Regions from separate parts of the Nitrospirillum karajorum genome, predicted to be linked through region 1. Evidence: riboswitches for the same ligand, from Rfam matches in the RefSeq annotation. Region 1 holds a riboswitch; the other holds the start of a gene.
The links. Region 1 has a riboswitch for cobalamin ahead of UCD39_RS13180 (TonB-dependent receptor plug domain-containing protein). Riboswitches for the same ligand answer to the same signal wherever they lie in the genome.
Positions count from the first base shown of each region.

Region 2: another riboswitch for cobalamin. It lies ahead of UCD39_RS28165 (CbtB domain-containing protein); the one in region 1 lies ahead of UCD39_RS13180 (TonB-dependent receptor plug domain-containing protein).

Region 1 is NZ_JAZBQB010000002.1:1,299,243-1,304,233, forward strand. It holds gene UCD39_RS13165 (cupin domain-containing protein) at 1-439, shown strand, start outside; gene UCD39_RS13170 (multidrug effflux MFS transporter) at 452-1,705, opposite strand; gene UCD39_RS13175 (TIGR02466 family protein) at 1,962-2,606, shown strand; cobalamin riboswitch at 2,665-2,853, shown strand; gene UCD39_RS13180 (TonB-dependent receptor plug domain-containing protein) at 3,003-4,895, shown strand.
Region 2 is NZ_JAZBQB010000004.1:615,528-620,518, forward strand. It holds gene UCD39_RS28155 (threonine aldolase family protein) at 1-712, shown strand, start outside; gene UCD39_RS28160 (histidine phosphatase family protein) at 685-1,317, opposite strand; cobalamin riboswitch at 1,323-1,479, shown strand; gene UCD39_RS28165 (CbtB domain-containing protein) at 1,514-1,732, shown strand; gene UCD39_RS28170 (CbtA family protein) at 1,765-2,577, shown strand; gene UCD39_RS28175 (RDD family protein) at 2,578-3,582, opposite strand; gene UCD39_RS28180 (EamA family transporter) at 3,776-4,630, shown strand; gene UCD39_RS28185 (YbcC family protein) at 4,652-4,991, opposite strand, start outside.

The sequences.
Region 1 (4,991 bases):
CTTCACGGCGGATGACGAGTTCCCCACCCGCCGCATCCCGTCCGGCGATGCCGCCTTCACCCTGCTGTGGACCACGGCGACCGTCCCGGCCGACAACAATGATGGAACGGACGGGCGCCTGCGGGAGGCGGGGCTGACCCTGAACCAGGGGTCCGTCATCCGGGTGGTGGACATGCTGCCGGGCGGCGTGTCCCCCATGCACCGCACCAACAGCATCGACTATGGCATCGTCCTGTCGGGTGAGGTGGAGCTGGAGCTGGACGACGGGGTGAAGAAGACCGTGGGCGCCGGCGGCATCATCGTGCAGCGCGGCACCATGCACCTGTGGCGCAACCCCAGCGCCGCCACGCCGGCCCGCATCGTGTTCGTCCTGATCGAGGCGCCGCCCTACCTGCACGACGGGCAGCCCCTGCCGGAGGACAAGCCCGAGCATCGGTGAGGGCTCGCCCCCTCACTTGCCCATATGCGGGTGGAACAGGCGGAAGCGCTCCGTCACCAGCACGACGGCCAGGGCGCCGGTCCCGCACGCGAGGAAGCCGCCGACCAGGGGCAGGGTGGTGCCGTCGAAGTGCTGGCTGATCACGAAACCGATCAGGGCGCCGGCCACCGTGCTGATGAACCCTTGGACGGAGGCGGCGGTGCCGGCCATGGCGCCCACGGGCTCCATGGCCATGGCGCCGAAGTTGCTGGCCGCCAGGCCGAAGCAGAACATGGTCAGGATCTGCAGCGTGGTGAAGACCACCAGCCCCTCGCCATTCCGGGCGATGAGGGTGTGAATGCCGGTGAACAGGATGAAGCCCAGAAGCGCGCCGTGGGACAGGCGCCGCGTGCCCAGCCGCAGGACGATGCGGGCGTTCAGCAGGGCGGACACGGCCAGCGCCATGCCGGTCAGGGCGAAGATCAGGGGGAACAGCGCCGGCGCCTTGAACACCTCGTCAAAGATGGGCGGCATGCTGTTGAGGTAGGCGAAGACGGCGCTGATCATCAGCGTCTGCGCCAGGGTGTAGCCGATGGCCTGGCGGTCCGTCACCGTCTGGCGGGCGGCGGCCCAAATGGTGCGTACGTCGATGGGCCGCCGGTATTCGGGGTGTAGCGTTTCCGGCAGCCGCCGCCACAGCCACAGGGCGACCGCCAGGGCATAGGCCGTGAGGCAGGCGAAGATGGCGCGCCACGGGGCCACCAGCATGATCAGTTGCCCCAGGCTGGGCGCCAGGATGGGCACGGCCAGCAGGACCATGAAGGCCAGTGACATCACCCGCGCCATCTGCCGGCCGGCGTAGCAGTCGCGCACCACCGACACGACGACGATGCGGGTGGAGGCGACGGCGATGCCCTGGGCCACACGCACGGCCAGCAGCACCTCGAACGTGGGCGCCAGGGCCGCCGCCAGATTGCCCAGGGCGTAAAAGGCGATGCCCCAGAGCAGGACCGGTCGGCGGCCATAGCGGTCGGAGATGGGGCCATAGAAGATTTGCGCCCCGCCGAAGCCCAGGAGGAAGGCGGTCACGATCCACTGCCAGCGCGGCTCCTCCAGCACGCCCAGCGACCGGCCGATCTGGCCCAAGGCCGGCAGCATGGCATCCGTGCCCAGCGCGTTCATGGCCATCATGGCCGAAACCATCAGGACAAATTCGGTGAAGCCGATGCCGGCGTGGGGGTCGTCCTTGCGGACGTCCGGCGGAAGGGCGTCGGGGGCCAAGTGCATGGATGCGCGTTCCGTGGGCGGTCCCAGCCCTGGGCGTCCGCGTGGGGGCGGATGCCTGGGCCGGTCGTCGTTCAAGGCGAACCCTGGAGATAAGGGCGGGCGCCCCCAGGGGTTCCCTTTATACCGGCAGAAACCCGCCCGCGCCCTACTGCTTTTGCGGTATCGGCCATACGGTGGGCAGTCCGTTCCGTTGGCGGGCGACGCGCCCTTCCACTGCCGCATTGACGGCCCGGGGCCCGCGCGTTAAAGCCCAGGCATGACCGACGATACCCCCGCCACCGCCCCCGCCGCCCAAATCGACACCCTGTTCGCCACCCGCATCTACCGGGCCGAGCTGGAGGAGTTGCTGCCCCTGAACGGGGAGGTGGCGACCTGCTGCCTGACGGCGGCGGAGGACGATGGCGCCGGCCAGCGCTGGTCGGACAAGCATGGCTACACCGGGTACACCAGCTACGCCTCGCTGGACGACCTCATCTGGCGCTTTCCCATCCTGAAGAAGCTGAAGGCCCAGCTGGACCGCCATGCCAAGGCCTTCGCCAAGGTGCAGGACTGGGACCTGGGCGGCCGCAAGCTGGAACTGGATTCCCTGTGGATCAACGTGCTGGATCCGGGTGGTTTCCACGGGTCGCACATCCATCCCAACAGCGTCATCAGCGGCACCTATTACGTGCGCGTGCCGGCCGGCGCCTCGGTCCTGAAGTTCGAGGACCCGCGCCTGCCCTTCATGATGGCCGCGCCGCCGCGCAAGGCCAAGGCCGACCGCAGCCTGCAACCCACCATCGCCATGGAACCGCGGGAGGGTACTCTCCTGATGTGGGAAAGCTGGCTGCGGCACGAGGTGGCGCTGAACCGCGCCGATGAGGAGCGCATCTCCCTCAGCTTCAATTACGCCTGGCGCTGACCTGCCCTGCGGGTCGGGGCCGCGCGCCCCGGTTGACCGGCGCGGCGCCTGGCGTATGCTCCGGCCCCAGGCGCAAGGTTCCCGCAAGGGATCGAAAGGGAACGCGGTATCTCAAGTCCGCGGCTGCCCCCGCAACTGTGACCGGTGAGCGACCATCCGATACGCCACTGGGGCTCCCAAGCCCTGGGAAGGTGGATGGAAGCGGTGACCCGGAAGCCAGGAGACCTGCCTCGCGCCGTCGTCCTGTTGCCGGCCGGGGTGCGCCGGGGACTGCGGGGGAAACCGTCGCGACGACACCGTTTGGGGGTCGTCGCCGGGACGGGGCCAAGCTGCCCGTGCTGCCGATGTCGGTGCCTGTGGGGCGACCTCTTGTGATTGATCGCGAGGGGGAAATCCATGCGCCTATCCATTGTGCTGTCCACCGCCGCCCTTGTGGCCCTGTCGCCGCACGCCCGCGCCGATGTCGGCGATGACGGAGACGCCATCACCGACATCGTCGTGGCTGCCACCCGCGTGCCGACGCCGGTGTCGCAGGTGGCCAGCAGCGTCACGCTCATCACCGCCGCCGACATCGCCGCCAAGCAGGCCCATACCCTGCCCGATGCGCTGAAGGACGTGCCCGGCCTGAACATGGTGCAGACCGGCGGCCCCGGCGGGCAGGCCTATGTCTTCATGCGCGGCGCCAATTCCAACCATGTGAAGGTGCTGGTCGACGGCATCGACATGGGCGACCCCGGCAATCCCAACGCCGCCTTCGATTTCGGCCAGTTCCTGACCCCGGATATCGAGAGGGTGGAGGTGCTGCGCGGGCCCCAAAGCGGCCTTTACGGTTCCGACGCCATCGGCGGCGTCATCAACATCATCACCAAGGCGGGTGACGGCCCCGCCCGCCTGACGGCGGGGATCGAGGGCGGCAGCTTCGACACCTTCAACCAGAATGGCGGGGTCAGCGGCGCCACCGGACCGCTGCATTATGCCGCCACCATCGCCCACTTCCGGTCCGGCGCCACGCCGGTGACGCCGTTGGATCTGTTGGCCCCGGGGGAGAAGCGGAACGACGACAGCTATGACAACGTCACCGCGTCCGCCAAGCTGGGTTACGACATCAGCGACACTGTCGATCTGGGGCTGGTGGGGCGCTACACCAAGACCGACCTGCGCTTCACCGGCGATGACTTCAGCACCTCCCCCAGCCATCCGGCGGCGCTGCAAAGCCAGAACGACACGCTGCAGTATTACACCCGGGGCACGGCGCATGTGAGCCTGCTGGATGGCCGCCTGAACCAGACGCTGGGCGTCGCCTATGGCAGCGTCAAGACCAGCGCCCACACGCCCGACAGCGATGACACTTATTATGTCGGTGACCGGGTGAAGGTCGACTGGCAGGCGGACTACGCCGTGTCCGCCCAGCACACCCTGGTGGTCGGGGCCGAGCACCAGCGTGACGCCATTCATCAGCCCGTTGCGGCCGACACCACCCTCGACGGCGGCTATGCCGAGCTGCAATCCACCCTGTTCGAGAACTTCCACGACACGGTCAGCGTCCGCTATGACGGCAACGACCGCTTCGGCGGCAAGGTCACCTACCGCGTGGCGCCCACCTATCTGGTCGCCGCCACCGGCACCCGCCTCAAGGCCAGCGTCGGCAGTGGTTTCAAGGCGCCCAGCCTGAGCGAGATGTTCCAGGACTATCCAGCCTTCGGGTTCTTCGGCAACCCGAACCTGAAGCCGGAGAGCAGCACCGGCTATGACCTGGGGGTCGAGCAGGACATGGCGGCGGGCCGGGTGCAGGTTGGCGCCACCTGGTATCATATCGATTTCACCGACCTGATCACCCAGAACGCCAGCTTCACCAGCTATGCCAACATCGGCAAGGCCCACTCCCAGGGGATGGAGGGCTTCGTCGCGGTGAGGCCGCTGGAGACCGTGACCGTGCGGCTGGATTACACCTATACCCAGGCTTATGACGACGTGCTGAACCAGGAACTGCTGCGCCGGCCCCGGCACAAGGGCAGCGTGGACGTGCGCTGGCAGGCGACCGACCGGTTGTCACTGGACGGCGAAGTGGTGGCGGTGGGCAGCTTCATCGACGGCAACCGCGATTTCTCCATCCCTCGGCTGAAGGCGCCCGGCTATGCCACCGTGGATCTGGCCGCCAATTACGATTTCAGCGAAATGGTCACGGTCTATGGCCGCATCACCAACCTGTTGGACAAGGACTACCAAAGCCCCACTGGCTTCCTGCGGCCGGGCCGGGGCATTTTCGGCGGGGTCAGGGCCCGGCTCTGATCGGCAATTCGCGCGGCGTCGCCTTAGTCTGTCGTCGTCCGTGAATGATCGCTAAGGCGCTGTCATAGCGGGTGTTTCGGCGCCCGGTGAGTAATC
Region 2 (4,991 bases), on a different contig from region 1:
CCGTCCCCTCCTGGCCCGTGACCTGGCGACGGTGGCCCAGCCGCTGGCCTGCCTGCTGGTGGAACTGCCCTTGCGGGAAATCGGGGGGCAGTTGCCGGAATGGGATGAACTGCAGGCATTGAAGGAGATGGCGCGGGCGCGCCAGTTGCCGCTGCACATGGATGGCGCCCGCCTGTGGGAAAGCCGCGCCTATTACGGCCGCAGCTATACCGAGATCGCCGCCGGCTTCGCCTCCGTCTATGTTTCGGTCTACAAGGGCATCGGCGGGATCGCCGGCGCCGTGCTGGCGGGCGACGCCGACTTCATCGACAACGCCCGGCTGTGGCAGCGGCGCCTGGGCGGCACCCTGGTGCGGCAGAGCCCCATGGTGGCCACCGCCGCCATGCGGTTTGAGGCGCGGCTGGGCCAGATGGATGCGTGCTACCGCCGGACACTGGACCTGGCGGCGGGCCTGTCCGCCCTTCCGGGCATCCGCCTGAACCCGGCCATACCGCAGACCAATATGCTGCACCTCTATTTCGACCGCCCCGCCGACCAGGTGGCCGAGACGCGGGACGCCATCGCCAGCAGCGACGGCCGCTGGGTGGCTGGGGAGATCCGCCCGACCGATGTCCCGGGCTGGAGCGTGACGGAGCTATATGTGGGCGACACCCTGCTGGGCCTGGACAACGCCCAGGTGCTGCCCTACTTCGCCCGGCTGGTGGGCGCCTGATCGAACTCCCGCGCGTCCACGCCGGTGGCGCGGACCGTCCAGCGCCGGTTCCACCGCAGGTCGGTCAGTGACAAGGGCGCGATGTCCAGGCGCCAGAAGGCCTGAAGGGGGGCATCCAGCACGACGGCTGCCGCCATGCGGATCACGGCCGGGTGGGTGACCGCCAGGGTGTGCCCCTCCGCCGTCCAATTCTCCAACCACCGCGCCACTCGCGCCCGCAATTGGGCCAGCGATTCGCCGCCATGGGGCCGGGCCTCCGGATCGCCCAGCCAGGCGGCCACGGCATCCGCCTCGTGGACCGAGAGTTCGGCCAGGCTGCGGCCCTGCCAGCTACCCGCGTCCAGGTCGGCCAGGGCCGCGTCCTCCGTCACCTCCATGCCCAGGGTGGCGGCCAGCACCGCCGCTGTCTGGCGGGCGCGGTCCTCGGGCGCCGTCAACAACTGTCCGATCTTGCGCAGGGCCCGCGCCTCCGCCCAGTGGCCGGCCTGCGCCAGGCCCGCCTCTTCCGCCGGCTCCGTCGCGGACGCGAAGATCGCGTCGCGCTGGGCGCGGGTGGGGGCGTGGGCCAACAGGATCAGGCGCCGGGTGGAGTCTGGGGCGGTCATGGGAGATAGTCCTTGAATGCGCGGGGCCCCCTCCCTACCATTCCCGTCTCACTCGCGCATGGGGGAAGCCGGTGCAAATCCGGCACGGTCGCGCCACTGTAACCGAACCTCCCGCCTCGCGGGTGGGGCGGAAGCCAGACCCCCCGTCGCATCCGACACACCGCACACGGGACGCGCAATCCCAGGGAGCGTTTTCATGGCCCACGCCACCCCCCATTCCGGCACCCCCGCCGTCGCCTTGCCCGTGATCTCGGCCGCCGAGCTGCTGCCCTGGGCCGTGTTCGGCGGGCTGCTGCTGGTGCTGATGGTTTATTTCGTGGGGGCGGAGCAGGGCGCCACCTCCCTGATCCAGGGCCGCGCGGTGCATGAATTCGTGCATGACGCCCGCCACCTGCTGGGCTTCCCCTGCCATTAAGGCGGGGCGACCCGTCCATCATGGTTGGAATCTTGCTCGCCCGCGGGATGCTCATCGGCATCCTGGCGGCTTTGCTCGCCTTCGGCGTGGCCACGCTGATTGGTGAGCCGCCGGTGGAACGCGCCATCGCTTTCGAGGCCGCGCAGGGCGCGTCCCATGCTCATGACCACCACGACCAGGCCGCACCCAGCGCGCCGGAGGGCGGTGGCCACGACCATCACCACCATCACGCCGATGCGGATGATGATGGCGAGGTGTTCAGCCGCGGCACCCAGGCGGGCTGGGGCCTGCTGACCGGCCTGTTGGTCTATGGCGCCGCCGTGGGCGGCTTGTTCGCCCTGACCTATGCCTACGCCCAGGGCCGCATGGGCGCGCTGGGGCCACGGGGCCTTGCCGGCGTGCTGGCCTTGTTGGGCTTTCTGGCCCTGGTGTTGGTGCCGGGCCTCAAGTATCCGGCCAATCCGCCGGCCGTGGGCGACCCCGACACCATCCAGCAGCGGACGGCCCTGTACTTCATACTGCTGATCCTGTCGGTCGCCGCCATGGTGGGGGCCGTGGTCACCGCCCGGCGGCTGGCTGCCCTCTGGGGTGCCTGGAACGCGGCCATTGCCGGCGGCGCGCTGTTCCTCGCGGTCATGGTCGCGGCCGGTGTCGCCCTGCCCGAGGTGAACGAGGTGCCGGACGCTTTCCCCGCCCAGGTGCTGTGGCGTTTCCGTCTGGCGTCCTGGGGCATCCACGCCATCCTGTGGGCGGCGCTGGGCCTGGGCTATGGCTGGCTGTGCCAGGCGGCGCAGTCCCGCGACCTTCAGGCCCAGCGCCGGGGCGACCGTCCGGCGCTGTTCTGATCAGTCAACCGGCGCCATCTTGTTGATGAAGTCTTGCCAGGCCGCTGGTGTGCCGTTCTCGCTGAAGCCCCGGAAGGAACTGGCGAAGCCGAAATCAAAGCCATAGTTCAGGGATACCACCATGCGGGTGGTCGGCGCGACCGACGCCGCCTTCAGCACGGCAGCGGCGACGCGGGCCAGTTCCCGCTGACGGTCCTGCAAGGATCCCAGGGACCTCAGGCGGGCGTTGATCGTCAGGACCTCGGAAGCCTCGGCGCTGCTTTTGGTGGCCGAGGTGCTGGCGATGATCATCTTCTGCTGCGCCACACCGACGCTGAGAACCTCTGGCAGGGCATCGGCGGCGGCATAGGCCGCCATCAGGGTGGGGCTGAAGAACCGGTAAAACGCCAGGGGGGCCAGCAGCAGCAATGCTGCGGGAATCGCCAAGCCTGCCCACACGCGTCGGCTGGGTGTGGTGGCACCGGATGGCAGGGTGGCGGTGGTGGCGCTGACGACGCAGGACCGGCACAGCAGGTCATGCAGGCTGCGGCGGCTGGGCCGGTTGAAGAGGAAAAGGTAGATCAGCGCGATGTTGCCACCCAGCACGGCCAATCCCAAGGCCCACCCCACGATTTTGCTGGTCAAGTCGCCGGACAGGCCCGCCAGGACGTAGCCGTTCAGGAACCAAGGGCCCGTCAGCAGGGCCGCTCGCACCAGGGCGGTGCCCAGGTCCAGGGGGGCGCCGTCCATGCCCAGCACCCGCAGTTTCAGCAGGCGCTTGCCCACGGTTTGCCCGTTGCCGACCTGGCTGTTGAGCAATCCCAAATAGAGGATGGCGACGCCCCAGCCGATCAAGCGGCCATTGGCCCCTAGGGCGGCGGCTTGGTCGAAGAACAGGGTGCCCAGGGCGAACCCCGGAATACCCAGGACGAGACCGTCCACCGCGAAAGCGCCCACGCGCCGCCAAAAGCCGGCGAAGGCTGGCGCCGACATGTTCCCCTCGATCGTTGCCGCATCACCGCTCATGCTGTCCCCATCGGGCGTTCGCCCACTTAAACGGTTAAATCCCCACCCCACCTATGCCATGGCGCGCAGCTATCCGCCACCGGGCACTGGGGGCTCCGGGGAGGGGGAAGCAGCCATACCCGCCCGATCGGTGACAGCGGCCGGGACTCCCCCCTAAGAATGGGCGATCCATCAGCAGGATCGCCCCGCGCCCATGTCCATCACCGTCTTCGCCATCGTGCTGTTCGCGGCGCTGTTGCATGCCACCTGGAACGCCTTGGTGAAGGGGGCGGGGGACAAGCTGATGGCGGCCATCCTGGTGGCCGGCGGGGCGGCACTCATCGCCATCGTGACCCTGCCCTTCCTGCCCCTGCCAGCGGCGGCCAGCTGGCCCTACCTGGCGGTATCCAGCCTTCTGCAGGTGCTGTACCTGACCCTGGTCGCCCGCGCCTACCACGTCGCGGACATGAGCCAGACCTATCCCCTGATGCGGGGAACGGCGCCGCTGCTGGTGGCGGTGGCCAGCGGCTTCTGGCTGGGGGAGGCGCTGTCCGTCCACGCCCTGCTGGGCGTGGGGATCATCTGTGCCGGCATCCTCAGCATGGCGTGGATGGGCCGGCGCGGCGGGCCGGACCTCACGGGCGGCGGCGCCAGCGGCACCCGGCTGGCCCTGCTGACCGCCGTGGTCATCGCGGGTTATACCCTGGTCGACGGGCACGGGGTGCGTCTGTCGGGCGCGCCCGTGTCCTACGTGCTGTGGGGGGTGCTGCTCAACGGCTTGCCATTGGTGGCTTGGGCCCTGCTGGCCCGGCGGCCCCTGTTCCTGCGGCAGGTGGCCCAGCAGTGGCCGCGCGGCTTGGTGGGCGGGGCCGGCACGCTGGTGTCCTACGGCCTGGCGCTCTGGGCCATGACCGTGGCGCCCGTGGCCGTCATCGCCGCCCTGCGCGAAAGCTCCATCCTGTTCGGCACCGCCATCGCCGGCCTGGTACTGAAGGAACGGGTGGGCCCCCACCGCCTGGCCGCCGCCTGCCTCATCGCCGCCGGCGCCATGGTGCTGCGGCTGGCGTGAGGCAGGCGGCTCCAAGCCACCTCAGGCGGCGCGGGCCAGTCCGGCCTCATCCCAGCCGGTGTCGCGGTGCCAACGCGCGGTGATGCGCCCGTGCTCCAGGGTGAACAGGGTCAGCCAGCCATTGTCGAACAGCGCCCGCACCTGCGCGTGGCGGTCCAACACCTCGGCGATGGCATGCCGTGGCGCCTCCACCAGCACTGACAGGCGCAGGGGCGCGTGGGCCAGCCGCTCCCCGTCATGGACGGCCTGCCAAGGCAGGCCGGTGCGCAGCATGCCGCCGTTGCCCTCCACCACGCCGATGCCGGCGGTGACATTGTGGATCAGCTTGTCCCCGCCGCCGAACAGCGCGGGCGCCACGGCC